DNA from 4 places in the Carnobacterium sp. GW821-FHT04C06 genome. Region 4 is predicted to be linked to each of the others. Evidence: a T-box and tRNA genes for the amino acid it is inferred to sense, from the RefSeq annotation. Region 4 holds a T-box; the other regions hold tRNA genes.

Region 1 (8,180 bases), 140 kb from region 4:
GTTGAAAACTGAAGTGTTTGCCCACCGAGGCAGTAAAGGAACACACCCAGAAAATACACTAGCTGCATTTCGTGAAGCAATCCTTGTTGGAAGTGATGGAATTGAGTTAGATATCCATTTAAGTAAAGATGGTGAAATGATAGTCATCCATGATGAAACGGTGGATCGAACAACGAATGGAATTGGTGAAGTTTGCAAGTTGTCATTGGCTGAATTAAAAGCACTAGACGCTGGAAGCTGGTTCTCGCCAATATATAAAGATGAAAAAATCCCGACCTTATTAGAAGTAGTAGATTTACTTGAAGAATTAGAATTTCATGGAATCTTAAATATTGAATTAAAAACCGATCATCATCCTTATGATGGGTTAGAAGAAAAGGTAAACCAATTATTTCAACATAAAAAAATTCATTTTAAATTAGTTTATTCTAGTTTTAATTATTCTTCTCTAGTAAAAATCAAAGAGCTAAATCCGCTAAGTGAAGTAGCTGTGCTCTATGCTCAAAACGGAAACAACGTGAGGTTGCTGAATAAAAAATATGAAATATCTGCGTGGCATGCAAAATTTGATTGGGTAAAACAAAAACAAGTTTTTAATGTTGAAAAGATGCCCATCAGAGTTTGGACAGTGAATAGTCATCGTTACATGCAGTATTGTTTTCAAAAGAAAATTTCTGCAATTATGACAGATTTTCCAAAAGAAGCCCTTGCCATTCGAAACCGTTGGCAATAAAGGAGATACTCGTGAAAAAAACAAAAATTATTATGCTTGTTGGTCCGACAGCAGTTGGCAAAACCGATTTAAGCATTAAAATGGCAAAGAAATTCAATGGTGAAATTATTAGTGGTGACTCTATGCAAATTTACCGAGGTTTAGACATTGGAACAGCTAAAGTATCAGAAACAGAAGCAGCAGGTGTTCCTCATCATTTGATTGATATTGTAACCATAGATGAAAGCTACTCTGTGTCAGATTTTCAAAAAATGGCGCGGGAAACAATCGCTGGGATTACAGAAAAAGGAAAAATTCCACTAGTTGTAGGTGGAACGGGGCTTTACATCGAGGCGTTACTTTACGATTTGCATCTCGGAGGAAATCAGGAAAAAGAAGCTGATCCATTATTTCGTCAAGAGATGGAAGAGCAAGCGTCAAAACTCGGCAATCACGCTGTATGGAGCCAATTAAATGAAATTGATCCGACTGCTGCAAAAGCGATTCATGAAAATAATTTAAAACGTGTAATTCGAGCGTTGGAAGTTTTTCATCTAACCGGAATCCCTTTTTCAAAGCAACAAGAACAACCTAAAAGAGAAGCTTACTATGACGCATTGGTTATTGGCTTGACGACAGATCGTGACATCCTTTACCAAAGAATCAATCAACGCGTTGATTTAATGATAAGAGCAGGTTTGTTAGAAGAGGCGCAATGGCTAAAGGAACAAGTAGCAAGTAACGGACAAGCTACTTTAGGGATTGGCTATAAAGAATTATTTCCCTATTTGGACGGGGAACTTTCTTTAGAGGCTGCCACGAATCAAATCAAACAAAATTCCAGAAGATATGCAAAAAGGCAGTTGACATGGTTCCGTAATCGAATGGAATTTATTCGCTGGTATGATTTAGTCCAACATCCCGAAACGGAAGAGCAATTGTTTGAAGAAGTAACAACATTTTTACAAAAATAAGTGTTTAAAAGAAATGTAGGTGGCACAATGGAAGAAAAATTAGATTATGAGCGCGTGGTTATTGTAGGTGTTCAAACAAATGAATTAGATACAAATTTCCGTTATTCACTAGAAGAATTAGGTCAATTAACAGAAACTGCTCACGGTCAGGTAGTGGCTGAGTTAACTCAAAAAAGAGACCGTATGGACAGTAAAACCTATCTAGGTAAAGGAAAGATTCAAGAATTGGTTCATTTAGTAGAAGAGACTGAAGTAGACGTTGTTATTTTTAATCATGCTTTAACACCAAGTCAAACAAGAAATATTCAAGTTGAAATAGATGTAAAAGTAATCGATCGAATTCAATTGATTCTAGACATTTTTGCGATGCGTGCACAAAGTAAAGAAGGGAAATTACAAGTAGCCTTAGCACAATTACAATACCTATTGCCACGTCTAGCTGGACAAGGAAAAAACTTATCTAAACTAGGTGGCGGAATTGGAACCAGAGGACCAGGTGAAACGAAACTTGAAACAGACCGACGTCATATTCGAAGCCAAATCAATGATATTAAAAAAACGCTAAAAGAAACCGAAGCACATCGTCAAAGAAGCCGTGAAAAAAGAAATGATGGAACCACGTTCCAAATTGGCTTGATTGGTTATACAAATGCTGGGAAATCTACATTGTTAAATCGATTGACAGATGCGAAAACCTATGAAGAAAATCAATTATTCGCCACGTTAGATCCATTGACTCGCAAGATGGTATTGCCAAGTGGCATGAATGTGACCTTAACGGATACCGTTGGTTTTATTCAAGATTTGCCAACGCAGTTAATTGATGCTTTTCATTCGACGTTAGAAGAGACGAGAGGCGTAGATTTGCTGCTACACGTTGTCGATGCAGCGGCTGAAAATGTAGCAGGGCATGAAGTCACTGTAATCAATCTGTTAAAAGAATTAAACATGGATCAAATTCCAATTTTTACAGTATACAATAAAAAAGATTTACTCAACGGAAATTTTTCACCTAATTTATTTCCAAATAGCTTGATATCGGCTAAAGATCCAGAAGATTTGCTTAAATTACGCAATCAAATCATGAAGCAAATGAAAGAAGTTATGCTTCCTTATGAATTTGAAGTAGCAGCTGATGAAGGCAATAAATTAGTTCAACTAAAAAAAGAAACATTATTAGAATCTGCAGAATTTCAAGAAGAATTAAATGTATACCTTGTAAAAGGATACGCAAAAAAAGCGTCAAAATGGACTGGAGGAAATGAAATCCAATGATGTGGCACCAAAATTATCCAACTAAATTAATAGAAACCATCAAAGAAGTTGAATTAAAAATTCAACCTTATCATCAGCGAGTTCATGAAATTGCACTTTTTAACCAAAATAAAGTATTACAAAGTTTTCGAAACAATCAAGTAAGCGACCAACATTTTACGCCCTCTACTGGTTACGGGTATGATGATTTTGGACGAGACACTCTTGAACAAGTATACGCAGACGTTTTTAAGGGAGAAGCGGGCTTAGTTCGTCCGCAGATTATTTCTGGAACACATGCGATTTCAACAGCGTTGTTTGGTGTTTTACGACCAGGAGATGAGTTGCTTTATATTACCGGCGCTCCTTACGACACTTTGCTTGAAATCGTTGGAGCAACAGGTAACGGAATCGGTTCATTAAAAGAATATCAAATTGGTTACGACCATGTGGATTTGTTGGAAAGTGGAGCAGTTGATTTAGAAACCGTTGCAAAAAAAATCACGCCAAAAACGAAAATGATTGCAATTCAACGCTCACGAGGATATGCCATGCGTTCCTCCTTTACCATTGCTCAAATCAAGGAAATGATTGAAGCTGTTAGGAAAATTGCGCCTAATGCCATTGTTTTTGTCGATAATTGCTATGGAGAATTTGTTGAAGAACAAGAACCACTTGAAGTTGGGGCAGATTTGATTGCAGGTTCACTCATCAAAAATCCTGGCGGTGGAATTGCTAAAACTGGCGGATACATTGTTGGGAAACAACACTTAATTGAAGCTTGTGGCTATCGTTTAACGAGTCCTGGGATTGGTCGAGAAGCAGGAGCATCATTGTATAGTTTGCAAGAAATGTATCAAGGGTTCTTCCTTGCACCTCATGTTGTAGGAGAAGCGGTTAAAGGTGCTATCTACACAGCAGCGTTACTGGACACATGTGGGGTTGAAAGCACTCCAAAGTGGGATGCAGAACGGACCGATTTGATTCAAATGATTTCTTTAAACGATCAAGATAAGATGGTTAAATTTGCTCAAACCATTCAAAAATTCTCACCTGTAAATGCTCATGTGTTGCCAATTGGCGCCTATATGCCTGGATATGAAGATGATGTGATTATGGCAGCGGGTACCTTTATCCAAGGAGCTAGCCTTGAATTGACAGCAGATGGCCCAATCAGAGCGCCATACACGCTTTATGTGCAAGGTGGATTAACTTATGAACATGTAAAACTTGCAGTGAGTTCAGCTGTATTAGAATTATTTTATTAAGGAACTTAGAGAGAACGTACATTTATGTATGTCTCTTTTTTTATTGGTATACCTACTATTATTTAATATTAAACAAACGTACTATAAGAATTAATTGGAAATGTTCGATATCCAATGTAAGGAAACCTAACATCTTAATTAGTTTTTTGTTGACAAATGATTTAAACCTTGATATTCTAATAAAGTAATTGAAAGGAGGACTAAAATGAAAGAGAAAGAGCTTCGCAGGTCAATGTCTGTTTTTCCGATTGGTACAGTTATGAAACTGACGGATTTAACAGCTAGACAAATTCGTTACTATGAAGAACAAGATTTGATTCACCCTGAACGAAATGATGGGAACAGAAGAATGTATTCTCTTAATGACATTGATGTTCTCTTAGAAATTAAAGATTATTTATCTGATGGAATCAATATGGCAGGTATCAAGCGGATTTATGAATTAAAAGAAGTAGAAAAAGAGAAAAAAATGATGGAGCATACTAAAGTAATGACGGATGATGATGTGCGACGAATTTTACATGCAGAATTTTTATCAGTAAGTGGTTTTAGTGGCAATGGTCCAGATCAATCTATGAATCCTAGTCGTATGATTTAAAAATGTTTGTTAACCATGTTTGCTTTTTTTAGGATGATAAAAAAAGAGACCACCTATAAATAACCTAATAACGGGGGGAATAGATAGAATGCCAGAATTTACAAGAGAACAAATCACCAAGATTGCGAAAGAGGAAGATGTACGTTTTTTACGTTTAATGTTTACAGATATTATGGGAATTATTAAAAATGTTGAAGTTCCAATCAGTCAGCTGGAAAAAGTATTAGACAACAAAATGATGTTTGACGGATCTTCAATTGAAGGTTTTGTACGAATTGAAGAAAGTGATATGTATTTACGCCCAGATTTAACTTCTTGGTTGATTTTTCCTTGGGGAACTGGAAAAGGCAAAATTGCGCGTTTAATCTGTGATATCTACAATCCTGATGGGACTCCATTTGCTGGCGATCCTCGTAGCAATTTAAAACGAGTATTAAAAGAAATGGAAGAATTTGGCTTTACCTCTTTCAACTTAGGACCAGAGCCTGAATTTTTCTTATTCAAACTAGATGAAAAAGGTGAACCAACTCTTGAGTTAAATGATAAAGGAGGCTATTTCGACTTTGCACCAACAGACTTAGGTGAAAATTGTCGTCGTGAAATTGTCTTACAATTAGAAGAAATGGGCTTTGAAATTGAAGCTAGCCACCATGAAGTAGCGCCAGGTCAACATGAAATCGATTGGAAATATGCAAATGCAATTGAAGCATGTGATTATATCCAAACCTTTAAACTTGTTGTCAAAACAGTAGCTCGTCAACATGGACTTCACGCAACCTTTATGCCAAAACCGTTATTTGGTGTAAATGGATCAGGGATGCATTTCAATATGTCTTTATTTACAGAAGACGGCAATGCCTTTTATGATGAAGAAGGCGATATGCAATTAAGTGAAACAGCTCGTCAGTTCTTAGCAGGTGTTTTAAGTCATGCAAGAGCCTACACTGCTATTTGTAACCCGACAGTGAATTCATACAAACGTTTAGTACCTGGCTATGAAGCGCCAGTTTATGTGGCATGGAGTGGACGTAATCGTTCACCGTTAATTCGTGTTCCAGAATCTCGTGGCTTATCAACAAGAATCGAGCTACGCAGTGTTGACCCAACAGCAAATCCATATTTAGCTATGGCTGTTTTATTAAAATCTGGATTAGATGGAATTAGAAATGAAATGGTAGCACCAGCTCCCGTTGATCGGAATATTTATGTGATGACCGAAGAAGAACGTCACGAACGTGGCATTAATGATCTTCCATCAACGCTCCATAATGCGATTAAATACTTGCGACAAGATGAAGTTGTGAAAGCTGGTTTAGGTTCTCATATCTACAATAATTTTGTTGAAGCCAAACGTTTAGAGTGGGCGGCGTTCCGTCAACAAGTTTCAGAATGGGAAAGAGAACAATATTTAGAGTTATACTGAAATAAATGCATAAAAAAGGAATCCTTTGAGTAGGATTTCTTTTTTTTAAATAAAAATTAACTTTTAATGGATTTTCTATTGACTTTTTATACAATATTGCATATAATAAATCTTGTCGTTGAAAGAATATTGACTTGTCTCAATAGCTCAGCTGGATAGAGCATCCGCCTTCTAAGCGGACGGTCGGGAGTTCGAATCTCTCTTGAGACGTAAATGAAAAAACTGCATAAATATTAAAAAAACCACATGATGAGAATCCTGTGGTTTTTTTGATGAAGAAAAAACTAAACGGAAGTTTCTTCTTCATATTGGATTAAATTGTCTATCAAAGAAGAAATCCCAATTAAGATAAGCATCCAAATAGGAGGCACGACTAAATACAAAAGGAATCCAGTTAATAGAAAGATTGAAAGACCTAATCCAATAATTTTTCTGAAAGTTGCTCTTGAAAATTTCTTTTTAGGATGATAAATAAAAATAAAATGTTTCGCGCTATAGAATAAGAAAAAAGAAAATGCGAGTAAAAGATCGATTAATTGCAAAGGCAATACCTGATGAGCACCTAAGTGGAGTGCTCCTGCAAAAAGAGTGATGGCAATTAGCATAAACAAATTGCTATAGAGTAATAATTGTCCATTCGTCGTCTGCTCTTTATCAATCACCAAGTCTAACCGATCATAATAAGATTTCCAAAGCAAGATAATGACGATAAAAGCAATGCCTACATAAAATAGTGTGGAGACAATCATTGTTTGTCCATTTAAAATAGCAATCAAAGCAACCACCGTTTCTCCAAAGCAAATTAATGTAAATAAGCCTAACCGTTCAGCTAAATGACCGACATCAACAGGAGCAGCTATTAATTTTTTGTGATTTATCAATGGGATAGCGATGTCTAAAAAGATTCCTAGGAACAAGACGAAATAACGAGTAAATCCATTGAAAAATAAAGAAGTACTGGATAAAATAAGTGAAAGTGTAAAGAAATTCGTTAATAATAAAATGACTTTTTGATCGGCTTTACTATCAATGCAACGCTTCACCGAATGATACTGTAAAATCGTCATAAAACGAATGCCGATAAATCCAATTAAAAAGGTGAGATAGGTTTCATTAAAGTTTAAATTAAAGCTTGCAGTCATTAGCATCACAAAAAACATTTGCATAAACATGTAATAGTGAGGCTTTTTCAATCTAAGACCGTAACGATTGAAAAACATTGTTTGACCTGCCCAAGCCCACCACATGGGGATAATCATTAATAGGTATTCACCAATAATCGTAAAAAAATCTTGTGGCTGGTTATTAACAGTTGTTAATAAATGGTTGGTTGAAGAAATGGCTACAACAAAAACCAAATCATAAAATAATTCTAACCAACTAACTTTGCGTTCTTCCAAAAAAATTCCTCCTAAAAAGCGTGTTACTATTTATTTTCTCATTTATAGTGTACACTTTTCTTGGGAAAATAATAGTTTTTAGTAATGAAAAAGCCATTAGAATAGTCTAATGGCTTTTGGTTATTCTTTATGTCGAGATAAATCAACTTCTTCAAGGGGGATAAGCTTCGTTTTAAATTTAATTTTGTAGTAACTAAACAAAATAATAAACAGTGGAACACTCATATAGGTAATTCCGATTGCTTGCCAATTAAAATCTTTAAAGGCTTGAATATCTTGTCCAACAATAACTAAAATACATAAGAATAAAGCGAGTAGGGGACCAAATGGGAACCATTTTGCTTTGTATTTAAGTTCGCTTAAATCATGACCTTGTTTAATGAAGGCACGACGGAAGCGATAATGAGTTAAAGCAATTCCAATCCAAGCGATAAACCCAGTTAAACCACTAGCAGCAACAAGAAATAGATAAATATGCGTTCCAAAAATACTTGAAGCAAAAGCAAGTGTACCAACAAAAGTAGTTAACATCAAAGCGAAAATAGGAATTC
Region 2 (8,180 bases), on a different contig from region 4:
TTTTGTAATCGCAAGGGTATGCTCAAATTGACAGCTTAATCCACCATCTTTTGTACGAGCAGTCCAGCCGTTGTCGTCCATTTTAGATTTCCAAGTCCCTGTATTTACCATTGGTTCAATTGTAATTACCATACCTTCTTTTAAACGTAAGCCTTTGCCAGCTTCGCCATAGTGAGGAACTGCAGGACTTTCATGAATCGTTGGTCCAATTCCATGTCCAATGAATTCACGGACAACAGCTAAATCTTCACCTTCTACGTAAGTTTGAATGGCGTGGCCAATATCGCCAATTCGATTGCCAACTTGTGCTTGTTCGATCCCAACGTATAGTGCTTTTTTAGTAACAGCCATCAAATGATTTAATTCTGGAGTTGATTTTCCTACTACATAGCTCCAACAAGAATCCGATAACGCACCCTTTAAATCGACACACATGTCCACTTTGATTAAGTCACCATCTTTTAATACTTCTTTTCTAGGAAAACCATGGCAAATTTCATCGTTAATACTAACACAAGTCGCATACTCATATCCTTCAAATCCTTTTTGAGCTGCGATAGCGCCGTGTTTAGTTATATAGTTATCTACAAATTCTTCAATGTCCCAACTTGTAATACCTGGTTTAATAAAATCTCGCAAAGCAATATGCACATCGGCTAATAATGCACCTGATTCCGCCATTGCATCAATTTCACGTGTTGATTTTAGTGTAATCATTCTATCTATTCCTCATTTCTTTATTTTCTTGATACTAGATTAGTATGGTAGTTTTTTTATAATCATCTTCTATATTATAGCGTATTTTTTTGATTTGTGTACTATTGTGGTTGATTTCTTATGAAATCCTATTTATTTTATCGTTTTCTAATTGCATTTACAAGACGGTTTTTGTTATAATCGATAAGACTTGTTCACTATTTAGATAGAGAAAGGATGGACTAAAAAATGGCAACTGCTAAAATTGTTTATGCGAGTATGACTGGAAACACGGAAGAAATTGCCGATGTTGTTGCTGAAGCATTAGAAAACTTAGATATTGATGTTGAAACTGTAGAATGTACTCAAGCTGATCCTGAAGATTTTGAGGATGTGGATTTGTGTATCGTCGCTACATATACTTATGGCGATGGAGATCTTCCTGATGAAATTGTTGATTTTTATGAAGAATTAGCTGAAATTAATTTATCTGGTAAAATTTTTGGAACTTGTGGTTCTGGCGATACATTTTATGATGAGTTTTGCAAATCTGTTGATGATTTCACCGCTCGTTTTATTGAAACTGGCGCAACACAAGGTGCTGACAGCGTTAAAGTTGATTTAGCTGTAGAAGAAGAAGATATTCAAAAATTAGAAACCTTCGCAAAAGAATTAGCGTCAAAGCTATAATCTTGTACTTATATTTATATCTAAAAAAAGAACGGACTTAGAAAATTCTAAGTCCGTTCTTTTTATTTACTGTATCTTGCACCAAGAATCATATCAGATAACGCATCACGTAAATTCGATTCAATATCTTCTTCATTCATTGGCAATAAACCAGAGGAAATTAATGACGCAATTCCTTGCGCTACAATCCAAATCTTAGTGAATAGTTCAAATTTATCTTCTTTTGATAAATTTTTCGTATCTTCATTTTCTTCCATTAATCGCATGGCAAAATCCAATGAAATTTTATGCATTTTTTCAATGCCTAAGTGATTTTCAATATACAACGCACGGAATAAAACTTTTTCTTTATCTGCAAATTGAATGTAGTTGATACATGCATCAAGCAATGCATCTCCTGTATGTTCATTTGAGTAAACTTCTTGTTTTAAATAATTTTTAATTTTTTCAAATAATTCATTTTTCAAGTCATCCATATTTTTAAATTCTAAATAAATAGGTTGAGTAGAGCATTTCATTTTTTTGGCAATATTACGTGCTGTAAAACCTCCGAAACCTTCAGTTCTAACAACTTCATATGCTGCGTTTAATATTTGTAGTTTGGTAATTGTTTTTTTTCTAGCCATCCGGCTGCACCTCATTTCATTTAGTTGGGTTAGTTACTTTACTGTATTTGTATAATAAAAAATAGTTATTTGTTATTTGACAAAATGCTATTTTAACTATCTGGTTCGACCATTATGGCTGTCTGTTTTTTTATGTTCATCAATGAATAAAATAATCGCATTAAACACTTACATTACCTATCTTTAAAAAGATTCCAAAATAATAACTAGTCTCTTTTTTTTAACTATTGATTTCTTTTATAAATCTTCGATGTTAATTTTTACCCTCCTTAACTATTAACAATAAATGTTATTGTTATTTTAACACCTTTACAACAGAAAAAAAAGAACTTTTTAACGTATATAGTCATTATTCTAAAAAATGTGACGTTTTTCTTAAAGTTATTTTATGAAACCTTAAAAAATGAACAACATTTGTAATGATTTTAGTCTTTTTTTTTAATTTGACAAATTGTTTCCCACCTCTCCTTATGCTATTATAAACATATAGTTTTTCAATTTTTACAATCTTAATTCAGGGGGAATTCAAAATGGTATTACCAAATTTTAAAGAAAATCTACAAAAATATGCTGAATTAATTGTCAGTACAGGCGTAAATGTATCGAAAGGCCACACCGTTGTGTTACAAATAGATGTTGAACAAGCACCACTTGCTCGTTTGATTACTAAAGAAGCTTACAAATTAGGTGCAACAGAAGTCATTGTAAAATGGTTAGATGATGAAATTAGTCGTGAAGTTTTTTTAGGTACTCCTGAAGAACGTTTAGTAGACATTCCTCAATATAAAATTGATGAATCTATTGACCAAATTGAAAAAGGCGCAAGTCGTATTAGTGTTCGTTCTGCTGACCCTGATGCTCTTGCTGGCGTAGATACAGATAAAGTTGCAGCTTACCAAAGTGCTGTTGGAAAAGCTCTCTCAGAGCAACGCACAGCTACTCAATCAAATAAAGTTAGTTGGTCAGTCGTTGCTGCAGCTGGTGCTAAATGGGCAGCTAAGGTCTTCCCTGACTTAGCAACCTCCGAGGAACAAGTAGACGCTTTATGGGATCAAATTTTCAAAACAACACGTATTTATGAAAGCAATCCTGTTGAAGCTTGGGTCAATCACGATCAGCTGTTAGAAGCAAAAGCAAATGAATTAAATAAAGAACAATTTGATGCTCTTCATTACACTGCTCCTGGAACTGATTTGACCATTGGTTTGCCAACAAATCATCGTTGGGAAGGCGCTGGTAGTTTTAATGTCCGTGGTGAGAAATTCATGGCGAATATGCCTACGGAAGAAGTTTTCACAGCCCCTGACGCAAATCGCGCAGATGGTTTAGTAAGAAGTACTAAACCACTTAGCTATGCCGGCACGACTATTTTAGATATGACCTTTACTTTTAAAGATGGCAAAGTAGTGGATGTTACCGCTAAACAAGGTGAAGACGTTTTAAAAAAATTAATTGCTACAGATAATGGCTCTGCTCGTTTAGGTGAAGTTGCCTTGGTTCCAGACCCCTCTCCTATTTCTCAATCAGGAATTGTTTTCTATAATACCTTGTTTGACGAAAATGCTTCTAATCATTTAGCTTTAGGATCAGCCTATGCGTTTAGTTTAGAAGGTGGTACAGAAATGACAGAAGCAGAATTGATTGCTGCTGGTTTAAACCGTAGCAATGTCCATGTTGACTTTATGATTGGTTCAAATGAAATGAATGTTGACGGAATCCGTAAAGATGGCTCAATTGTTCCAATCTTTAGAAACGGAAACTGGGCATAATAGAAAAGAACTCGTAATTTTATATTACGGGTTCTTTTTCTTTTTAAGGGCTAGACATTTTTTTTAAACCATGAGAAACTGTGTAAGAGATTTCTTTTGTTCCTATAGCTCAGGGGATAGAGCATTCGTTTCCTAAACGATGTGTCGCAGGTTCAAATCCTGTTAGGAACGTTTGATTAATGCTGGTATATTAGCCTTCTTGGTTTTTATATCAGCTTATTTTTATGTATTTTTTTAAATTTGTGAGTTAAAAAAAACAATTAAAGAACTCAAACTAAAAAGCAACCATTCTTTATTACAAAGAATGGTTGCTTTTAATCTAGTTAGACGACGTCTGGGGTTTTATTGTTTCCCATACGACTGTCATTTCGTTATACTCATTAATTTCAATAATGGGTTGCTTTTGATAATAAATAAGAAAAAATAATAAATGAATCATCCAATCATTCCTCTCATCTTTAAGAACATTCTTACCTATATATATATATCTATCTTACCGAAGAGCTATGAACATTCTGTTAATAAAAACTAAAGGAAAGGTTAAATCAGTAAAATAAAACAGCTGTCCACAAATTGTGAACAGCTGTTTTTAATTTGTAACTTCAATCGAAGTTAGCATCTTTTTCATATTTCGTTTTCTAAAGTAACCTAAAATAATACCTAGTAGTTGGTCATTTAAATTTTGAATCGTTCCAAAAGACTCCATTTTTTCTTCATAATGAATACGGCAACGATTAGCATCCAACGCTTCAATTTTGTAGGCTACTTCAAATTTATTTTTCACTGTTTCCGTTGTGAATGCATACGCTTTGTTATCTACCATTTCAGTAATCACAATTTTACCAGTAGATGTTTTATTGAATTGTTTTTTATAAGTAAAACCTGCTAATTGATTTCTTCTTAAGGCTTTCTTTGTGTGTACACGAATATCGTACAACACAGATTCCATCACTCGGTCGTAAAAATATTGAGCGGATACATTTAATTCTTTTGTAATTTTCATTCATTTTCCCCTCCACTTTTTTTAATCCCTTGAGCTTTGCCTTTTCGATAAATAAGATAGCCCACTGCTAAAATGAATCCTCCTGTGATTAACACAGAATAATTGATAATCATTCCATTTCCAACAGCACTCATCATAATAATCAGCAAGCCGATACTCATTACAAACAATCCATTCTTAAGCATATGACTCATCCTTTCATTCTGCGGTTACTTGAAAATATAACACTGCACCATAAGGAGTCTCCTTAATAATTTCTTTTACTTTTTTTGCAGTGGCTTCAAGATCAGTTGCATTTGTGTTGAAATACAATTTCATTCCTTTTTTTTCAATAAACTCAAAAGTTAATCCTTCTTCATTATACGTTGTTAACGTTTCAATTATTTTATCTTGTTGAACTGGTGCATTTAATACGATCATCGGGTTCCCTCTTTTCTCTTGATTAGGTTCCTTACTCTACTATAATGCAAGTTTCATGCCAAGTAGTTAGCTCTGAAAACCTTATTTTAAAACGATTTAATTAGTCTAAACAATTACACATACCTTTTAAATTTACACACTAATAATAAAACGGTTTGCTTTGATGACTGATCCATCGAAGCAAACCGTTATTTTTATGCGTCTACTTCACCTGCATTTGGATCAATTTTATTTGCTGCTAATACAAATGGTGTCCAGATTGCAAAAGCAACAACTGAATTAATTAAGGTTAAAATTGGTGCACGCCAGTCCCCGCCAGTTGCAAGGAATGAATTTAAGAACGGAGGCATAACCCATAGCACTTGAACTTTGATTGGACTTACTAAACCAAGTGTTGTTGCAAAGTAAGCAATTGTTACCATCACACATGGTGCTAATAAGAATGGAATAAAGTAAATAGCGTTCAATACAATTGGCAAACCAAACATTGCTGGTTCATTGATGTTGAAAATTCCTGGCGCTAATGATAACTTAGCAACAGTTAATTGATCTGCGCGTTTTGAGAATAGTAAGATGGCAATAATCAAGACAATCGTACCACCTGAACCACCCATCCAAACATAAGCATCAAATGATCCGCGTACCCACTCATAAGGAAGTGGCAAACCTTTTTGTGCAGCGTTTACATTTTCAAGCCCTGCAGTTCCCCAAATAGATTCTAGAACTGGTGCTAATACGTTAGGTCCATGAATTCCAAAGAACCATAACAATTGAACTAAGAAAGTAATTAGTAGTACAACGCTAAAGCCTTGTGATAGCGCTAATAGCGGCGCTTGGATTTCTGCAGAAATCCAATCAATAATAGCCATTCCTGTTACTTTTGTAAATACGAAATTGATAATACCTGAAACATATAACGCAACTGTTGCTGGAATAATTGCAGCAAAAGCTTTTGATACTGCTGGTGGAACTTGTTCTGGCATTTTGATTGTAATATTTGCTAACATTAATTTAGAGAAAATAATAACTGAAATAAATCCGAATAACATTGCTGTAAATAGTCCAGTGCCACCTAAGTGTGCGCCAATATTAAAATAACTACCACCTGTTGATGAAATAACTGAAACGCCATCTGCTGTTGCTACTTGTCCACCTGCATCTGTAATCATTGTTACAGCGCTTTTAGATAAAACAGCTTTTAGTGGGAAATCAACGGTTGCTGCTTGTGCTAATCCCATTACAAATGCTGCTAGTGAAACCACTGCACCTGATAAAGCATCTACTTTATAAGCTTTAGCTAAATTATAACCTAATGTCATTGAGAAAATAACTGCTACAACTGCTAAAGTTCCTGTCCAAACAAATCCATTAACTCCAATGATTGGATCCATTGCTTTAACAAAACCTGTCCATCCCCATTCAGTAGGAAAATCACGTAAGAAGGCATTTAACAGTACTGCAATCGATCCTGCCATAGTTGCTGGCATTGTACCAATAAAAGCATCACGTAGAGCAACCAAGTGCTTCTGTGATCCTACTTTTGTTGCAACTGGAACCACATATTTTTCGAGCCAATTCATCAAACCATTCATTTTTATTCCTCCCAAAATTTAATTAATAGTTATAAAATAAATAAAAGCGTTTTCATTTATTTTGATAATATCCAATTTTAATTCATTTTTGCTAATCAATAGATGCTTGAAGCATTTTTTTGTAGACAGTTACCATCTCTCCAGCTAAATCACGAAATAAGATTGCATTCATTAAATAATCTTGACTGTGTACGGTTAATAAAGTTATGCCTACATCGTTCTCATTCGCTTTTTCGTGCGCATCTTTGTTTGTAAAGTAATGGTCATTTATTAAAAACTCATCAGCCACTTGTAATTTCTGATTGGCTAATTTAAAATCACCTTTTCTAGCCGCATGAATGGCTTCCATCTCATCACTTTTAGCATTTCCCCCATTGATAATCAATCCCATAATAATTTCTAAATTTTGTTCAGCAAACATCCGCATTCTACTCTTTTTTATAAGGATTTTGCGATTATTTCATTAAATTTAATGCTTGATTTAATACTTTTTCGCCATTCATCATACCGTAATCTTGCATATTAATTACTTCTAATGGAATTCCTTTTTCTGCTAATTTAGGTTCAAATTGGGCTTTCATAAAGCGTACTTGTGGGCCTAATAGCATCACATCAATATTTTTTGATTCTAAATTTGTATCAGCTTCTGAAGCGGATACTGCAAAAATTTCTGCGTCTAGTCCTCTTGCTTCTGCTGCTTTTTCCATCTTTGTTACTAATAAACTTGTACTCATTCCTGCTGAACATACTAACATGATTGTTTTATCTGCCATTGTCATTCACTCCGTTTCTTTTTATTGTTTACACTTTATTATAATGCAAGTTTCGTGCCAATAAAAAAGATATCGGAAACGCTATCATTATAACGTTTCCAATATCTTTTTTATTCTACACACTTTGAGGACTGTTTACACAGATAAGTTATTTCATTGATTCTTCATTAATTTATCTGCCCAATCCAACACACTTTCTCCGTCCATCAAGCCATAATCCTTCATTGAAATTACTTCAACAGGAATTCCTTTTGGTTCTAGCAAAGGCGCAAACTGTTTTTTCATAAAACGTACTTGTGGACCTAGTAACATGACATCAATTTCTTTTTCTTCTAAATAGGTATTCACATCTGAACCTGAAAGAGCAAATATTTCAAAAGGCAACTGCTTACTTTTTGCTGCTTTTTCCATATTTGAAACTAAGAGACTGGTACTCATTCCTGCTGAACATACTACCATAATCTTTTTCTTTTCCAATTGGTTGTACCTCCTATTTACTTTCTTAAAAAAAGATAGGAGAATATCTCCTATCTTTACTTTAGTGGCTTGTGCTTAAGCGATTGGAACGCCAGCCATTTTTTTATATAAATCAACCATCTCAGCTGCTAAGT
Region 3 (8,180 bases), on a different contig from region 4:
CGTTTCGCCACAACAAATAATTGGTGTCATACCATTTTTGAAAATAGCATGAGCTTTTTTGTTGATGTCTTCATCTGTTTCATGGAAATACTCACGACGTTCAGAGTGACCAATGATTACATAGTCAACACCTAAATCATTTAATGCAGCTGGACTTGTTTCACCAGTAAAGGCGCCTGATTCTTCAAAATAACAGTTTTGTGCTGAAATTTTTAAATCTGTTCCTTTTGCTGCAGTTACTAATTCTTGTAAAAACAATGTTGGTGATCCGATTACTGAATCAACAGCTGAATTTGCAGGAATTTTAGTTTTAACAGCTTCTGCAAAAGCTAAAGCTTCTGATGCTGTTTTGTTCATTTTCCAGTTACCAGCGATAATTGGTTTACGCATAATGTGTTTGCCCCTTTAATTTTAATTTAAAATCAACAATAGGTCTTCTTTCTGACCGAATGTGAATCATGCTTCTAAAGCGCTGAGGCGCCAAGAATCAAAACTTCTTTTCGGAAGTCACAGTTCGTTCTTTCGAAACGAATGTGAATCATGCTTCTAAGGCGCTGAAGCGCCAAGAATCAAAACTTCGTTTCGAAAGCCACAGTTCGTTCTTTTAGACCGAATGTGAATCATGTTTCTAAGGCGCTGAAGCGCCAAGAATCAAAACTTCTTTTCGGAAGCCACAGTTCGTTCTTTCGGAACGAATGTGAATCATGCTTCTAAGGCGCTGAAGCGCCAAGAATCATGATTATTTATCAGAAATAGAATCCACGCCAGGTAATACTTTACCTTCTAGGTATTCTAGAGAAGCTCCGCCACCTGTTGAAATGTGTGTAAAGTCATCCGCAAAGCCTAATTGCATAGCTGCTGCTGCTGAATCTCCACCACCAATGATTGTTGTTGCGTCTTTTAATTTTGCAATTGCTTCACATACGCCGATGGTACCTTTAGCAAAGTTGCTCATTTCAAATACGCCCATTGGTCCGTTCCATACAACTGTTTTAGCGCCTTGTAATTCTTTTGTAAATAATTCAACTGTTTTTGGTCCTACGTCAAGTCCCATCATGTTAGCAGGAATTGCTTCGTGGATTTCAGTTGGAACATCATTACTGAATTCTGTCGCACATACAGAGTCAACTGGTAAAATCAATTTGCCGTTAGCAGATTCTAATAATGATTTTGCTAAGTCGATTTTATCTGTTTCTACTAATGATTTACCAATTTCTTTTCCTTGAGCAGCGTAGAATGTATAAGTCATTCCTCCACCAACAAGAACTTTGTCAGCAACCTTTAATAGATTTTCGATAACGCCAATTTTATCAGAAACTTTTGCGCCACCAAGAATTGCCACTAAAGGACGATCTGGGTTTTCAACAACGCCACCGATAAATTTGATTTCTTTTTCCATTAGGAAACCAGCTGCTGATTCTAAGTTAGAAGCAATTCCAACGTTAGAAGCATGAGCGCGGTGAGCTGTACCAAATGCGTCATTTACAAAAACGTCGCCTAGTGAAGCCCAATATTTACCTAATTCTGAATCATTTTTACTTTCTTTCTTGCCATCAATGTCTTCAAAGCGAGTGTTTTCAAACATAACCACTTCGCCATCTTTCATATCAGCAATAGCTTTTTCTAATTCAGCTCCACGAGTTTCAGGAACGAATGTTACAGGTTTTCCTAATAATTCGCTTAGACGTTCTGCAACTGGACGCAATGTTTTGTCTGCTTTGTCTTCTTCTGTTTTAACTTTACCTAAATGAGAGAAAACAATGACTTTACCATTTTGTTCAAGAATGTATTCAAGTGTTGGAAGTGCAGCAACGATACGGTTGTCGTTAGTAATAACGCCATCTTTCATTGGTACGTTAAAATCAGCACGAACTAGTACTTTTTTATCTTTTAAATCTAAATCAGTAACAACTTTTTTAGCCATGAGAGAAGCCTCCTATTGTTTATTAAAGACATAAAGAAAAGCGGGAAGCGCGAAGCTCCCCGCTTTTCAAAAATGTCAGAATATGCACATTTTAAAATTAAGAAATAATTAACCTAATTTTGCAAAGTATTCTAAAGTACGGATAAGTTGTGCAGTGTATGACATTTCGTTGTCATACCAAGCAACAGTTTTAACTAATTGGTGATCTCCAACAGTCATAACTTTAGTTTGAGTTTCGTCAAATAATGAACCGAAAGTCATACCAACGATATCAGAAGAAACGATTGCATCAGTATTGTAACCGAATGATTCGTTTGCAGCAGCTTTCATTGCAGCATTTACTTCTTCAACTGTAACTTTTTTGTCTAATACAGTTACTAATTCAGTTAATGAACCAGTAGCAACAGGAACACGTTGAGCAGCTCCGTCTAATTTACCTTGTAATGAAGGTAATACTAAACCGATTGCTTTAGCAGCACCAGTTGTATTAGGAACGATGTTTTCTGCAGCAGCACGTGCACGACGGAAATCTCCACCTGGGTGAGGACCATCAAGAGTCATTTGGTCACCTGTGTAAGCGTGAATTGTAGTCATAAGACCTTCAACAACACCAAATTTTTCTTCTAATACTTGTGCCATTGGAGCTAAACAGTTAGTAGTACATGAAGCACCTGAGATAACTGTTTCAGAACCATCTAAGATTTCATGGTTTACGTTGTAAACGATTGTTTTCATGTCGCCTGATGCAGGAGCAGAAATAACAACACGTTTAGCGCCAGCTTTTAAGTGTAATTCAGCTTTTTCTTGAGTTGTAAAGAAACCAGTACATTCAAGAACGATTTCAACACCAAGTTCGCCCCATGGAAGTTCTTCAGGGTTACGGTTAGCAAGAACTTTTACTTCTTTACCGTTAACATTGAAATAACCATCATGAACTTCAACGTCACCGTCGAAACGTCCTTGAGTTGTATCATATTTTAATAAATGAGCCAACATTTTTGCGTCTGTTAAGTCATTGATTGCAACAACTTCAATACCTTCTACTGCTTGGATGCGACGGAAAGCTAAACGTCCAATACGTCCAAAACCATTAATACCTACTTTTACTGTCATAACTAGATTTCCTCCTTTAGGAATTCTTGATTTATTATTTATTTTAAAGGGTTACCCCTTTTAAAATCTGGTTAGCTGCACCTTCGTCTGTAATCAACCATGTTTGACTTGGTGCGTTTTTCATATAAGCTTCTATTGCTGTTGCTTTTGACCTTCCACCAGCGATTGCCAGTACACAAGGAATCTTGGCTAAATCTTTCAATTGTAACCCGATGCGTGGAATTTTATAGACCACTTCACCAGCCTTGTTAAAGAAATATCCAAAAGCTTCACCAACTGCAGCTTGTTCTTTAATCAGAGCTAGAGCTTCTTCACTCATTCCTCTGCGTTCTGCCATTAGTTTGGCATCTCCAATACTGTGTAACACACATTTAGCCTTTGTGACCATTTTTAAAGTGTTGAAAACAGCTGGTTCTTGGAGTAATGGTTTATACGTTTCTTCACTGACTTGTTCTGGCACGTATAAAACTCGATTTTCGCCACCTGTATTTTCAGCCATTTGAGAACTTATCGTATTCGCTTGAATATTCACAGCTTCTCCAATGCCTCCTCTTGCAGGGACAAAGATCAGATGACGATCGTTGGACAAAGCTTTTGTCATTTGGTCTGCAACCTTTGCCATTGTCGTTCCACCCATAACGGCAATAATATTGTCGCCACTTGGAAGTAGAAAATCCAATGATTCTGATGTTGCATGCCCTAATTCTTCCATGACTTTCCTTTGTTCTTCACTATCGCCTGAGACAATTATGCAATGTTCTATTTGGAAATAAGTAGCCAATTCCTTTTCTTTTTCCCGCATTCCTAAAAGTTGTCCCATCATTTGATCTAACTCATGATAGACGTCTTCCCCAGTAACGGTTAACTCCATTCCTACCTTTGAAGTTTTAATAATGTTTTGCTTTTTTAAAAAATCTGTTTCAGTACGTAAAACACGTTCTGTTACATTCATTTTCCCAGCTAAAACACGTCTACCGACTGGCCCCAACAAATAGATATTGCGCAAAATCTGATACCGTTCTCTAAGAGTCTCCATAATATCAGGTGCTACTTTTTCAATAATAGATAATACATCTTGCTGCATAAGAGTGCCTCTTTCTTCCTTGGTCGTTTAATGACCATGTAAGTCGTTTCGCGACCCTGAGTGCTTAAAAAAATGAAGAGATCCTTAATGAAACAAAAACATTCATTTGACTGTCTGTAGGTTTGTTGTCATTTGTCGCAGTATTTCGCCTACCGCTTCCATCTCTTACACTAATCATTTTAACAGCTTACAAGCTATCTTTCAACTATAAAGTGCTTATTTTTCTATTCCTAAAAAAAATATTAATTTTTGTGTCTATCTTGTGACTAAATTATTTTGTTTCTTTATAACTTAATTCTTGTTTTGTAATTAAGTCTAAAATAAAAACCTGTTTCTTCTTATAACATAGAATAAAAAATCCACAGGTTTTTTATTAATCAAATCGTTTTCTTTTAGATGAAGAAGGAATGCCTAGAATATCCCGATATTTCGCAATCGTTCTTCTAGAAACATCAATTCCTTCTTCTTTTAATTGTTCCACTATTTTTTGATCTGACAGAGGTTTATGTTTATCTTCATTTTCTACACAAAATGCGACTCTTTTCCGAACAGAATCTCCTGAAATTTCCAATTCGTCTTCAGAATTTTGTATTTTTGATTGTTGCGTTTTTAATGAATTTGTGAAGAAACTTTTTAATTCGAAAATACCAAAACTAGTCTCTAAATATTTGCCATTAATGGAGCGACTTACTGTCGATTCATGAATATCAAGTTTTTCGGATATCTCTTTTAAAGTTAATGATTTGATTGGATGTGCTGGGTTTAAGAAAAATTCCTTTTGGCGCTCAACAATCGCAGTCCCAACTCGAACAATGGTGTCTCCTCTTTGTTGCAAGCTTTTTTGAATCCACTCGTACTCATTAAATTTATCCTTCATAAATCGTCGTACATCTTTGTCTTCAAATTGGGACATTTCTTGATAATAATCCTTTTGAAAATGAACGACTGGCAAGCCTGTTTTAGCTGATAATACTTTGATTTCATTCTCTTTTGTGACACGTATAATTAAGTCAGGACGGATGTATTGTTCTTTTGTACCGTCATATAAAGCGCCTGGGCGTGGATTCAAGGTCTGAATATAATCTGAAATTTCTTGAATCTCAGCCAAACTAATATCGAATTTTTTCGTAATTTCTTTCCATTTACGATTTGCAAAATTTTCAAATTCTTCCTCTACTATCACATACGCCATATTAGGAGCAAAATCATCTCGCTCTATTTGCAACATTAGGCATTCTTGTAAATTTCTAGCGCCTACTCCTGCAGGATCTAATTGTTGTAATAACGTTAAGGCATCTAGCATTTGGATATCTTGTGCCCCCGTTGTTTTTGCAGCTTCCGATAATTCTATTTTTAAATAGCCATTATCATCAATATTTTCAGTTAAAAAGAAAACCAATTCTCTTAAATAAGCATCTCTCATTGTCAGATGAATTTGCTCCAACAAAAATTCAAATAAGGAAATGCTAGTATCTGGTACTTGATTCAAATAATTAAACTCTTCGTTATGTTGATAGTTCATTGTACTTTTTACGGGTTGAATAGCTGCCTCAGCCTCATAATCCCGTTCAACGGTTACTTCGATTAAAGGATTTTCTAGCGCCTTTTGCTCTAAAAAGCTGGCCAGTTCTTCTGTATTATATTGTAGCATTTGAATGGATTGCTGTAATTGTTGTGTCATCGCCATTTTTTGGACTTGTCTTTGTTGTTGGCTAAACTTTTGTTCAAAATTCACAATCATTCCTCCTTCATATCCTTTCAAAATCTTCACTGCTATCATACCATATTTTGAAATTGAAAAGGAATTCATCTTTTTATAGCGTGCTTATAATTAAATCTTGTCTTTTCAACTAAATTCAGCTAAACTATAGTAGTTGATTTAGTCTCCTTAGTGTAATGGATATCACGTAAGATTCCGGTTCTTGAGATGAGGGTTCGATTCCCCCAGGAGACATAAAAACAGTTACGAACAGTTAAGAACAGATGAATAAACAGCTATATATAAACATTTCAAACTATTCATAAATAACAGATAAGAAAAAAATTGGCACAAAATTGGCACTTTAACTTAAAAATAATATAGATACCACCTATTTGATAAGTAGGTGTTATCTTTCTCTTTACAAAACGAACATTCGTTCGTATAATGGTCATATTCGTAAAAAAGAAGGTGATTATATGCTAAATAGATTTAATGAACGGTATAAAGACCGTGGTGTCATCAAATGGCAAGGAATGTTTTTATCTGAACACAATTCATCTATGGATCAAATACAAAAAGAGCTAAAACATACAGTGCCAAAAAAAGAGCAAATGTCTTTTGAGGAAATATCAGAAGTTTTAAATGCTGCAGTAGTTAACAATAAATCAATCGCTATACAACTAGAATCAGTAGACGCAGATAACAACTACTCGGATGATATAGTCGGAAAACTACAAGGACATGACGAATTAGGCCTTTGGGTCTCAGGTACAAAGGTTAATTATGACGAAATCAGAAACGTTGAGTTTTACGATGAGATCAAATGGAGCTCTTTGGATGAGTGACATTGAAGCGTTTAAAAATGGAACTATCACATTAGAAGAACTCAAAGAACGACTATGGGGATTGTCAGAGGCTTCTGTTGATTTGTTGGGCGAAGAAACTTTTTTAGAATATATTAATATGTAATCTCATCTTCTGCGTATATTATCCGTAGGAGGTGTTTTTATGTATACAAATGGGGAAATTATTATCACGTTAGAAAAATGTACTATTATAGTAGAAAGTTGTAAATCTGATATCGTCTATCGCTTTAATAGTAAAAAAGAATCTTTTGAAAACTTTATTAAATTAATTGAGTTAAACACTTGACTACTACTCTGTAGAGTAGTATAATTATAAGAGTAAGGGGGAGGTGAAAAAGTGTTAGACGATATAATAAAAGGACTAACAGCAATAGTACTGTTAGTCACAGCGATTCTCAACTTCTTGACAGCGTCGAAACAGTCCAAGAAAAAGAAACGCAAAAATAAAAAATGATAGATGGGGCGAAAGCCCCTCTATCCTTATTATAACATGATAAGGGAGGAATTTAAAATGAGTACATTCGTTTACATCGCAATCTTAATACTAGCCGTAGCGGGCTTAATAATCGCTATTAACAACTACAGAAAGAAGTGATCTAATTGCATCCTATCGATTCAATTGCTAAAAAATATAATGTCACAAAATACTCAATATCAAAAATTGGGAATATTTCTCAAACTGGAATTTCAAGCGCTATTGAACGTAATCAACCGATTGACAACTTTAAAGTTAAAACGATTATCGCTATATCTAAAGCAATCAACAAAACGCCCGGGGAAACATTGGATGAACTTTTAAATTTTGAAGAACATATAAAAAATGAAAAATAATTTAACAAGGAGACTTACATGACCAATCTATTTAAATTATACAAATCAAACAAGGATATGATAGATTTTATACTTTTGTTCTTTAAAATTTTTATAGCTATCACAATTTTATGTCTTGGATTTTTATTAAATAAAACTTACTATGAAAATATTTCATTAGAATTTTATAGTAAAGCTGAAGAAGATACTACTTACAAAAATACTCTTGCTGAAGAACTTGTTGCTGATGAACAATCAAATAAAATTGTGTTTGTTACTGCTAGTGACGTACCTTTAGAAATAGAAGTAATGGAATTTGAATCTATAAGTAGCGATGGTGATCTTTCATTTAAAGGTACTGGAAAAATAAAAAGTGTAGAACCTGGAGATACGTTAAAAATTTCGTATTTAGAAGGTGAAGGTATTCCTAAATACCAACTAAAAGCATCTACTCCATATGGTTCAGCTGATATACCTTTAAATTATAACGGACGCTTTGGAGATGTTAATAAAACGAAAATTAAATCAACTAGAAAAGTTATACCCTACTTCTTGCATAAAATACTTGATTAACCTGTATGTATGCCACCTGTTTTTATAGGTGGTCTTTTTTTAATAATTTAAGACTTGATTAGGAAATATGAGATTAACGTTTGTAATGCTATTTTTAGAAGCTAACTC
Region 4 (8,180 bases):
TTAACAAATAACGAGGTACTACTGAGCCTGACATATTTCCCCAATAGACATAGCTCCAATCCGCGTGTTCTAACATAAACTGAATATCTTCGTGCTCTGCTCCTCCATCTTTTGTAAAAAACTTCAATCCATTGTACTGAAAGGGCAAATGACTTGCGGTAATCATAATCGCTGCATCACAATCATATTCAATATATTGAGTTGCCATAAACATGGCTGGTGTCGTTGCCAATCCAACATCAATAACTTCAAAATTAGCATTAACTAGCCCTTCAATTAAAGCGCTTTTAATTCGTTCGCTAGACAAGCGACTGTCGTGTCCCACTGCAATTCGTAGCGGATAATGCGGGTCATCCACGGCTAATTTTTTAACTTCCTTTAGCCAAAAAGCAAACCCATAGGCTATTCGTTCAATTCGATCATTCGTTAATGTAACAACTTGGTTAGGGGTCTCCAAAGCGACCCCTCTTACATCAGAACCGTTTTGTAATTCGGTTAATACAGGAATGGTTGATTCATTCATAGATAGATGTCCTCCTTAGCAATTGAGCTTTTTTAACAACTTCTCTTAAAAAGAAGTCCATTTACTAAAATAATCGTATAACTTTTTAGCATCTTCTTGATCTTTTGAAATAATCAAAACGGTATCGTTCCCGCCAACGGTTCCTACCATTTCAGGAAAATCAATGGCATCTAATAATGCTGCAATCACATGGGCATTTCCAGGGATGGTCATAACGATTGTCATAAATTCAACTCTTGTTAATTTGATTACCACTTCTCCAATCGTTTGCTCCAATTTTTCTTCTTCTGACATTTTATTATGTTGGAAAATCGTGTATTTAACATTTCCATTTGCAGAGTTGGTTTTAACTAAATTCATCTCTTTGATGTCTCTTGAAATCGTCGCTTGAGTAGCTTCTACACCTTCTTCTTTTAAATAATGAAGCAATTCTTCTTGTGTTGAAATCGCATGGTTGTTAATAATTTGTTTAATAATCATTTGTCGGCTTGATTTTTTCATAATGATAAACGCCTCCTTTATTTTCTCTCCTTTTTTATTATACCAAAACAAAGCTCATTCTGCTTTTATTTCCCACTAACTTTTCATTAAATAGTCAAAAATAACATATTTTAGTAAGATAATGATAGAATTCCGACGGGTTATTTGTTATACTGATAGCAAGTTCATATCACTTTTGTTGAAGAAGAGAGTACTTTTTTAGGGAGTTTTTAGCGAGTTGGGACAGTGAAAGCCAATAACGAAGCAAAAAAGGAAGCGCACTTTGGAAAAAATAATTTGAAATTAAAGTAGAATTATTCGGATTTGTTATCCGTTATCAGTAAACAAGCGGTTTGTGCCTTTATGGTATAGACAATTAGAGTGGTACCGCGGGATAATACCTCGTCTCTTTTTTGACATAAGTCAAAATTGGGCGTTTTTTTTATGCTCTTTTTTCCAAAATTGATTGATAAATAGACACATTAGGAGGAATTTAACATGGATTACAAATTAATTATCGCTGAAACGTTACAAGATCAAATTGGCGACACTTTAACAACTGAAGAAATTTATACCTTGTTAGAAAAACCAAAATCAGTGGATCATGGTGACGTTGCGTTCCCAACTTTTTCATTGGCTAAAATTTTCCGTAAAGCACCACAGCAAATTGCAACAGATTTAGGTGAAAAAATCAGCAATCCAATTATTGCTAAAGTAGAGGTTGTTGGACCTTACTTAAATTTCTTTTTAAATAAAGAAATCATAAGTGACACTATTTTAAAAACAGTCCTTGAAGAAGGTGCTCACTACGGCGACCAACAAATTGGACATGGTGAAAGTATTCCAATCGATATGTCTTCTCCTAATATTGCAAAACCTATTTCAATGGGTCACTTACGTTCAACAGTAATTGGGAATTCCATCGCTGAAATTGTACGCAAAGTTGGATTTAAACCCATTAAAATTAATCACCTTGGTGACTGGGGGACTCAATTTGGGAAATTAATTGTTGCCTACAAACTTTGGGGTTCTGAGGAAAAAGTTAAAGCTGAACCAATCAATGAATTATTGCGTTTATATGTAAAATTCCACGAAGTTGCTGAAACTCAACCTGAATTAGATGACGAAGCTCGTGCTTGGTTTAAAAAACTAGAGGACAATGATGAAGAAGCGGTTGCATTGTGGACTTGGTTTAGAGAAGAATCCCTAACTGAATTCAATCATATCTATGATATGTTAGGTATTACATTTGATTCATTTAACGGAGAAGCCTTCTACAATGATAAAATGGAAGAAGTTGTCTCTATTTTAGAAGAAAAAAATATTTTAAGCATTGATCGTGGCGCAACGATTGTAGATTTAGAAAAATACAACTTAAATCCTGCCTTAATTCGCAAGTCTGATGGTGCAACTCTTTACATCACTCGTGACCTTGCTGCTGCCCTTTATCGTAAACGCAATTACAACTTTGCCAAATCATTGTATGTAGTAGGAAATGAACAAAGCAATCATTTCAAACAATTAAAAGCTGTTTTAAAAGAAGCTGGCTTTGATTGGGCAGAAGATATGCACCACATTCCGTTTGGTTTAATCACGCAAGGTGGTAAAAAATTATCTACTCGTAAAGGGAAAATTGTTCTATTAGAAGAAGTATTAAACGAAGCTGTTGCTTCTGCTAACGAACAAATTTCTGCTAAAAATCCATATTTAAAAGACAAAGAAAAAGTAGCTGATCAAGTTGGGATTGGCGCGGTTGTCTTCCACGATCTTAAAAATGATCGTTTAAACAACTTTGACTTTACTATTGAAGAAGTTGTACGTTTTGAGGGAGAAACAGGGCCTTACGTTCAATACACTAGAGCTCGTGCAATGAGTATTTTACGTAAAGCTAATGTTGAAATAGACTTAACTGCCCCACTTGCTTTATCAGATAGCTACAGCTGGGAAGTTGTAAAATTATTACAAGAATATCCAGACACCATTTCAAGAGCCTATGAAAAATTTGAACCATCTGTAATTGCTAAACACGCGATTCACTTGGCACAAGCCTTCAACAAATATTATGCAAATAGCAAAGTTCTTGCTGATGATGCTGAAAAACCAGCACGTTTAGCTTTAGTTCAAGCAGTTGCAACTATTTTAAAAGAAGATTTACGTTTGCTTGGCGTAGAAGCACCTGACGAAATGTAATAAAAAAACTGGCAGATTCGATAAATACGAATCTGCCAGTTTTTTCTTATTAATTCAATTGTTCGATTGTATAGCCGCTAAATGATGACGTTCCGTATGAGCCAAAGCTAATTTTAGCTGTTTTTGGTCCTTCAATTGATCCTTTTTGTAAGACGAAACTATAGTCAACCGTTTCTTGGTTTGCTAAATCAAAACTTTTCACATCCAAGAGTCCTCCAAAAATAGTTAACTTTCCTTGTGCTTTTTTCAAAGTAACTTTGTACTTATGATTGACGGGTAATTCAACTGTATTGCCAACTCTTCCATCTGTAACCGTTAAGCGATTGCCTTTAAATTCGACTTTACTTGACCACATATCAACTAAATGATACTTCGCTAAATTTGGAGCAGATGTCTCAAAGTTGAAGTCCTCCACAATTGCCGCTGCTTTTGTTGCTTGATTGTTAACTAATAACCCTCCAACGCTTAAAATAGCCATAAAAAGTACACTTAGTAATAGATTTTTTTTCACTTATATCATCCTCTCTTCTTTTGATAATATAACTATATATTATATTTTAAAAAAATAAAAAGATTTATTTACAACTTGCAACGCAATCATTTTTTTTTAGAACTAATCTGACTTTTTTTACTACAAATTGGAATTTAAACCAAAAAAATAAGAAAAAATCAATTCATTGATTTTTTCTTATAAATGATCTTTAAAGTAATCGCTGTCTAGAAAAACAAAAATTTTATGATGATACTCGATTTTTTTTTCTTCTTTCAGCTTCTTCATAGTATGACCCACAGTCTCTCTCGTCGTACCGCTTAAACTGGCCAATTCTTTTAACGTAATCGGATAGGGAATCTCAATCAATTCTGGTGTAATTGGCTCTCCAAGTTTATCCATTAAAATCCCGATTGTTTGAATCACACGGTCCGTCGCACTAGATGTCACACAGTTTTGCAGGCGAACTTCGTGATTTAATAATAATTTAGACAATCTTGTACAAATATAAATCATTTGCTCTTTGTTTTGTAAAACAACTTTCTCAAATACTTGCATCGGAATGTAATACAAGTCGATATCGGTAACAGCATATGCAGAATAATGATACTCCTTATCGGTAAACATGCCACCATAGGGAAATAGCCGTTCTGTTTTAACATAGTCAAAATAGCTGAATGTAGCACTAGCGTCATATCTTTCTAAGCGAACCAATCCTTTTTTCAAAAAATAGATCCGCTCTCTTTGGTCGCCCTCATCAAACAAAATTTGTCCTTTTTTATAATGTCGCATATAGAGATTGCTTTGTAATTCTTCAAATTCTAAATCAGAAAAACCAGCAAATACTTCCGTGTTACGAAGTTCATGAACTTGATTGATATAATTCTCGATTTTCTCCACGATTCTCAACTCCCAAAGGTAAAAAATTTTTTGAACTTTTCACTGACTCTTAAGAAGGTATTTAAGAAAAATGGGAGAAACCAAACCGGTTCACGCATCTTCCCTAAAAATGTATAAACACATTAATCTGTCGAATCCTCCTCTGTAGCAATAAAGGAAAATCCGACAGAAATTCTTTGATTTAATAAGATTTAAAGAAGTGAACCAACCTTACAAACACATTATACATAATGAATGTATAAAAGAGAAATGATACCCTTTTTCTCTCATTTAACTTTCACTATTTTGCAACAACTATCGTTCCCGCGTCTCCTTCTAAAACAGCCCCAATATTTTCTAAAGAAGTAATAATAGCCTTCCCTTGAGGATAATTTTCAACAAAGCTGATGGCTGCTTCTACTTTTGGCAACATGCTACCTGGTGCAAATTGATTGTCCGCAATGTACTCTTTTAATTCTGTCACCGTTACTTCTTCTAATTTCTTTTGATCCGGTTGATTGTAGTTCACATAAACATTGTCAACACCTGTTAATATAATTAACAAATCAGCTTTAACCAGTTCAGCTAGTTTTTGAGAAGCAAAATCTTTATCAATAACCGCTTCAACTCCAACAAGTTCAGCATCTTTTTCAATAACTGGAATACCTCCTCCACCTACTGAAATCGTTAAAACTCCACTTTCGACAAGATGATTGACAACACGATATTCTTTAATGCTGATTGGTTTTGGTGAAGCGACAACTTTACGCCAGCCTCGTCCTGCATCTTCTTTAAAAGTTGCACCGCTTGCTTGCATTTCAATTTTTGCTTCTTCTTCTGTTAAAAATGGACCAATCGGTTTTGTTGGGTTTGCAAAGGCAGGATCTTTTTCATCAACAATGACTTGAGTTACTAAGGCCACGACATCTTTATCAATATGTCGTTTTAGTAATGCACTATTTAACGCGTTTTGCATCCAATAACCAATACTTCCTTCTGTCATAGCTACACATGTATCTAGAGGCATTGCTGGATTTTTTTCACTATTCGCAGCAGCTTGTTGCAATAAGAGATTCCCAACTTGAGGACCATTTCCATGAGAGACAATTAAATCGTCTCCTTTTTCAATAAACTGCACTAAATATTCTGCTGTTTGGTGTAAGGCTTCTTGTTGCGCTTTAGCACTAGCATCTGTAGAAAGAATCGCATTTCCTCCAAGAGCTACTACAACTTTACGTTTTGTCATTCTAATTCATCCTCTCAGTATAAATTTTATAAGTTCGTTACATCGATGGCACCTGTTGCAATTTGGTAAATACAGAATAGGAAAAGGAGGACAATCACGCCTGCACAAATCCATTCTCCTTTTGTAAATATTTTTTCTTTGTTTTCTTTTTGGACCCATGCGTAGATAAAGATACCAGGAGCAAATAAAAGCATGGTAAGCAAGAAGAAGTCAATTCCACCCGCATATACTAACCAGACGCCATAAATACTTGCTAAAATCCCTATGGTAATATTTTGTGTTCTTCTTGGTGTCCCTATTTTTTCTTGAAGAGAATATTTCAATTGATAAAATCCAGTAAATACATAAGGAATCAAGATCGCAGAGGATGCTAATGAAAAAGCAAATTTATACGCTGCCGAGCTGATTAAAAATGTAAATAAGAAAATTTGGATGAGTACATTTGTGAAAATTAATGAATTGATCGGTGCGCCATTTTTATTTTCTTTTGCAAATAATTTAGGGAAGCTGCCTTGTTTTGCTGCTTGGAATGGCAACTCTGCTGCAAACATGGTCCATGCAAGCCATGCTCCTAGAACAGATACAATAACCCCTACATTAATTAACACAGCACCCCATTTACCTACCACACTTTCTAATAGATAAGCCATTGCTGGTTGTTTTAATTCTGCTAATTCTGGACGTGTCATAACGGCTAAAGATAAAACGGTTGTTAATAGATAGATTGCAATAACTGTGATTAAGCCTAGAATCGTTGCTTTCCCAATATCAGATTTCTTTTTCGCACGCCCAGAGAAAACCACTGCACCTTCGATTCCTGTAAATACCCAAACCGTCACAAGCATCGTTCCTCGAACTTGTCCCATCACACTGCCTAATTCAAAATGACCTGAGACTGTTCCCCAGAAATCTGTTGTGAAAACGTCTAATTTAAACGCAATAATCATTGTAACAAAGAAGATTGCAAGTGGAATCATTTTAGCAATTGTTACAACGGTATTAATAATTGAAGCTGTTTCGACACCTTTTAAAATCAAAGCATGAACCAACCACAACATAACGGATGCACCGATTACAGATGCTAAATTTTGACCATCGCCAAAAATAGAGAAAAAATACCCTACTGCACTAAATAAAAGTGTTCCATACGCTACGTTTCCAAGCCAAGCTGCTAGCCAATAGCCCCATGCAGCATTAAAGCCCATGTATTTACCAAAACCTTCACGAGCGTAACTATAAATCCCTGCATCTAAATCAGGACGTTTAGCAGTTAAGTTTTGGAAAGAAAAAGCTAACATTGCCATTCCAAATCCAGCAACTAACCACCCAATAATAATGCCGCCTAACGATGCTTCTTTTGCCATGTCCGTCATTAAATTAAAGACGCCACCGCCAACGATTGAGCCGACAACGAGAGCGACTAAGGGAATAAGACCTAATTTTTTTTCTTGTGTTTGTTGCTCTTCCATCATATTTTCCTCCTTAAATAAATCCACTACACTACTTTTTTATACTTGAAAAAAGAAAAGCACGAGGACTGCAAAACATCCTCATGCTTTTTTCTTCAGTAGTTTAAAACACTGATGATTAAACTCGAGGGATAAATAAATTTCCAAGAGTTGCTGCCATTATTGCTTTGATTGAATGCATACGGTTTTCAGCTTGTTCAAATTGACGACCATATTTGCTACGGAATACTTCATCTGTTATTTCCATTGCTGTAATGCCAAATTTTTCTTTAACATCTTGACCGTATTCTGTTTCTGCATCATGGAAAGCTGGTAAACAATGTAAAATAATTAAGTCTTCATTACCTGTTTTCTTCACCATATCCATATTGATTTGGTAAGGAGTTAGTAATTCAATACGTTCTGCAAATTTATCCTCTTCGCCCATTGAAACCCAAACGTCTGTGTACAAGACATCTGCACCTTTAACTGTTTCAGCAACATCGTCTGAAATCACTAATTTTGCACCAGACTCTTTAGCAAAGCCTTCCGCCATATCGACGATTTTTTGGTCTGTGAAAAGTGATTTAGGTGTACAAATACGAACATTTACCCCAAGAATTGCCCCTGTTACTAATAAGCTATTCGCCATATTGTTACGTCCATCACCTACATAAACTAAATTCACACCTTCAAGACGGCCTAAATTTTCTTTTACTGTTAAGAAATCGGCAATCATTTGTGTTGGATGCCATTCATCTGTTAAACCATTCCAAACAGGAACACCTGAAAACTCTGCTAAGCCTTCGACAACTTTTTGGCTAAAGCCACGGAATTCAATTCCATCAAACATGCTGCCTAATACTTTTGCGGTATCTTCAACAGATTCTTTTTTACCTAACTGAATATCATTTTTACCTAAAT

What was found. The T-box of region 4 lies ahead of argS (arginine--tRNA ligase). A T-box ahead of a tRNA ligase gene usually reads a tRNA of that ligase, here a tRNA-Arg.
Region 1: it has a tRNA-Arg gene. The T-box ahead of argS (arginine--tRNA ligase) is inferred to sense a tRNA for this amino acid. The anticodon was not compared.
Region 2: it has a tRNA-Arg gene. The T-box ahead of argS (arginine--tRNA ligase) is inferred to sense a tRNA for this amino acid. The anticodon was not compared.
Region 3: it has a tRNA-Arg gene. The T-box ahead of argS (arginine--tRNA ligase) is inferred to sense a tRNA for this amino acid. The anticodon was not compared.

What each region holds. Positions count from the first base shown of each region.
Region 1 is NZ_JBWKTN010000005.1:175,994-184,173, reverse strand. Features, by position in the region: gene AC07SW_RS10345 (glycerophosphodiester phosphodiesterase) at 2-733, shown strand; gene miaA (tRNA (adenosine(37)-N6)-dimethylallyltransferase MiaA) at 766-1,686, shown strand; gene hflX (GTPase HflX) at 1,714-2,961, shown strand; gene AC07SW_RS10330 (methionine gamma-lyase family protein) at 2,958-4,208, shown strand; gene AC07SW_RS10325 (MerR family transcriptional regulator) at 4,414-4,806, shown strand; gene glnA (type I glutamate--ammonia ligase) at 4,895-6,229, shown strand; tRNA gene AC07SW_RS10315 (tRNA-Arg) at 6,366-6,439, shown strand; gene AC07SW_RS10310 (low temperature requirement protein A) at 6,514-7,629, opposite strand; gene AC07SW_RS10305 (amino acid permease) at 7,750-8,180, opposite strand, start outside.
Region 2 is NZ_JBWKTN010000002.1:391,933-400,112, reverse strand. Features, by position in the region: gene map (type I methionyl aminopeptidase) at 1-717, opposite strand, end outside; gene AC07SW_RS05240 (flavodoxin) at 946-1,386, shown strand; gene AC07SW_RS05235 (TetR/AcrR family transcriptional regulator) at 1,449-2,012, opposite strand; gene AC07SW_RS05230 (aminopeptidase) at 2,543-3,781, shown strand; tRNA gene AC07SW_RS05225 (tRNA-Arg) at 3,880-3,952, shown strand; gene AC07SW_RS05220 (DUF3284 domain-containing protein) at 4,371-4,784, opposite strand; gene AC07SW_RS05215 (DUF3188 domain-containing protein) at 4,781-4,969, opposite strand; gene AC07SW_RS05210 (hypothetical protein) at 4,983-5,204, opposite strand; gene AC07SW_RS05205 (PTS sugar transporter subunit IIC) at 5,399-6,796, opposite strand; gene AC07SW_RS05200 (PTS lactose/cellobiose transporter subunit IIA) at 6,888-7,217, opposite strand; gene AC07SW_RS05195 (PTS sugar transporter subunit IIB) at 7,252-7,569, opposite strand; gene AC07SW_RS05190 (PTS sugar transporter subunit IIB) at 7,723-8,046, opposite strand; gene AC07SW_RS05185 (PTS lactose/cellobiose transporter subunit IIA) at 8,122-8,180, opposite strand, start outside.
Region 3 is NZ_JBWKTN010000002.1:151,183-159,362, reverse strand. Features, by position in the region: gene tpiA (triose-phosphate isomerase) at 1-390, opposite strand, end outside; gene AC07SW_RS04110 (phosphoglycerate kinase) at 740-1,924, opposite strand; gene gap (type I glyceraldehyde-3-phosphate dehydrogenase) at 2,033-3,037, opposite strand; gene AC07SW_RS04100 (sugar-binding transcriptional regulator) at 3,081-4,121, opposite strand; gene rpoN (RNA polymerase factor sigma-54) at 4,495-5,856, opposite strand; tRNA gene AC07SW_RS04090 (tRNA-Arg) at 6,004-6,075, shown strand; gene AC07SW_RS04085 (hypothetical protein) at 6,300-6,668, shown strand; gene AC07SW_RS04080 (hypothetical protein) at 6,661-6,792, shown strand; gene AC07SW_RS04075 (hypothetical protein) at 6,832-6,975, shown strand; gene AC07SW_RS04070 (hypothetical protein) at 7,290-7,520, shown strand; gene AC07SW_RS04065 (hypothetical protein) at 7,539-8,072, shown strand; gene AC07SW_RS04060 (GH25 family lysozyme) at 8,112-8,180, opposite strand, start outside.
Region 4 is NZ_JBWKTN010000005.1:315,797-323,976, forward strand. Features, by position in the region: gene AC07SW_RS10930 (phosphohexomutase domain-containing protein) at 1-523, opposite strand, end outside; gene argR (arginine repressor) at 569-1,024, opposite strand; T-box leader at 1,194-1,416, shown strand; gene argS (arginine--tRNA ligase) at 1,502-3,193, shown strand; gene AC07SW_RS10945 (hypothetical protein) at 3,243-3,704, opposite strand; gene AC07SW_RS10950 (Crp/Fnr family transcriptional regulator) at 3,882-4,583, opposite strand; gene arcC (carbamate kinase) at 4,864-5,808, opposite strand; gene arcD (arginine-ornithine antiporter) at 5,835-7,277, opposite strand; gene argF (ornithine carbamoyltransferase) at 7,396-8,180, opposite strand, start outside.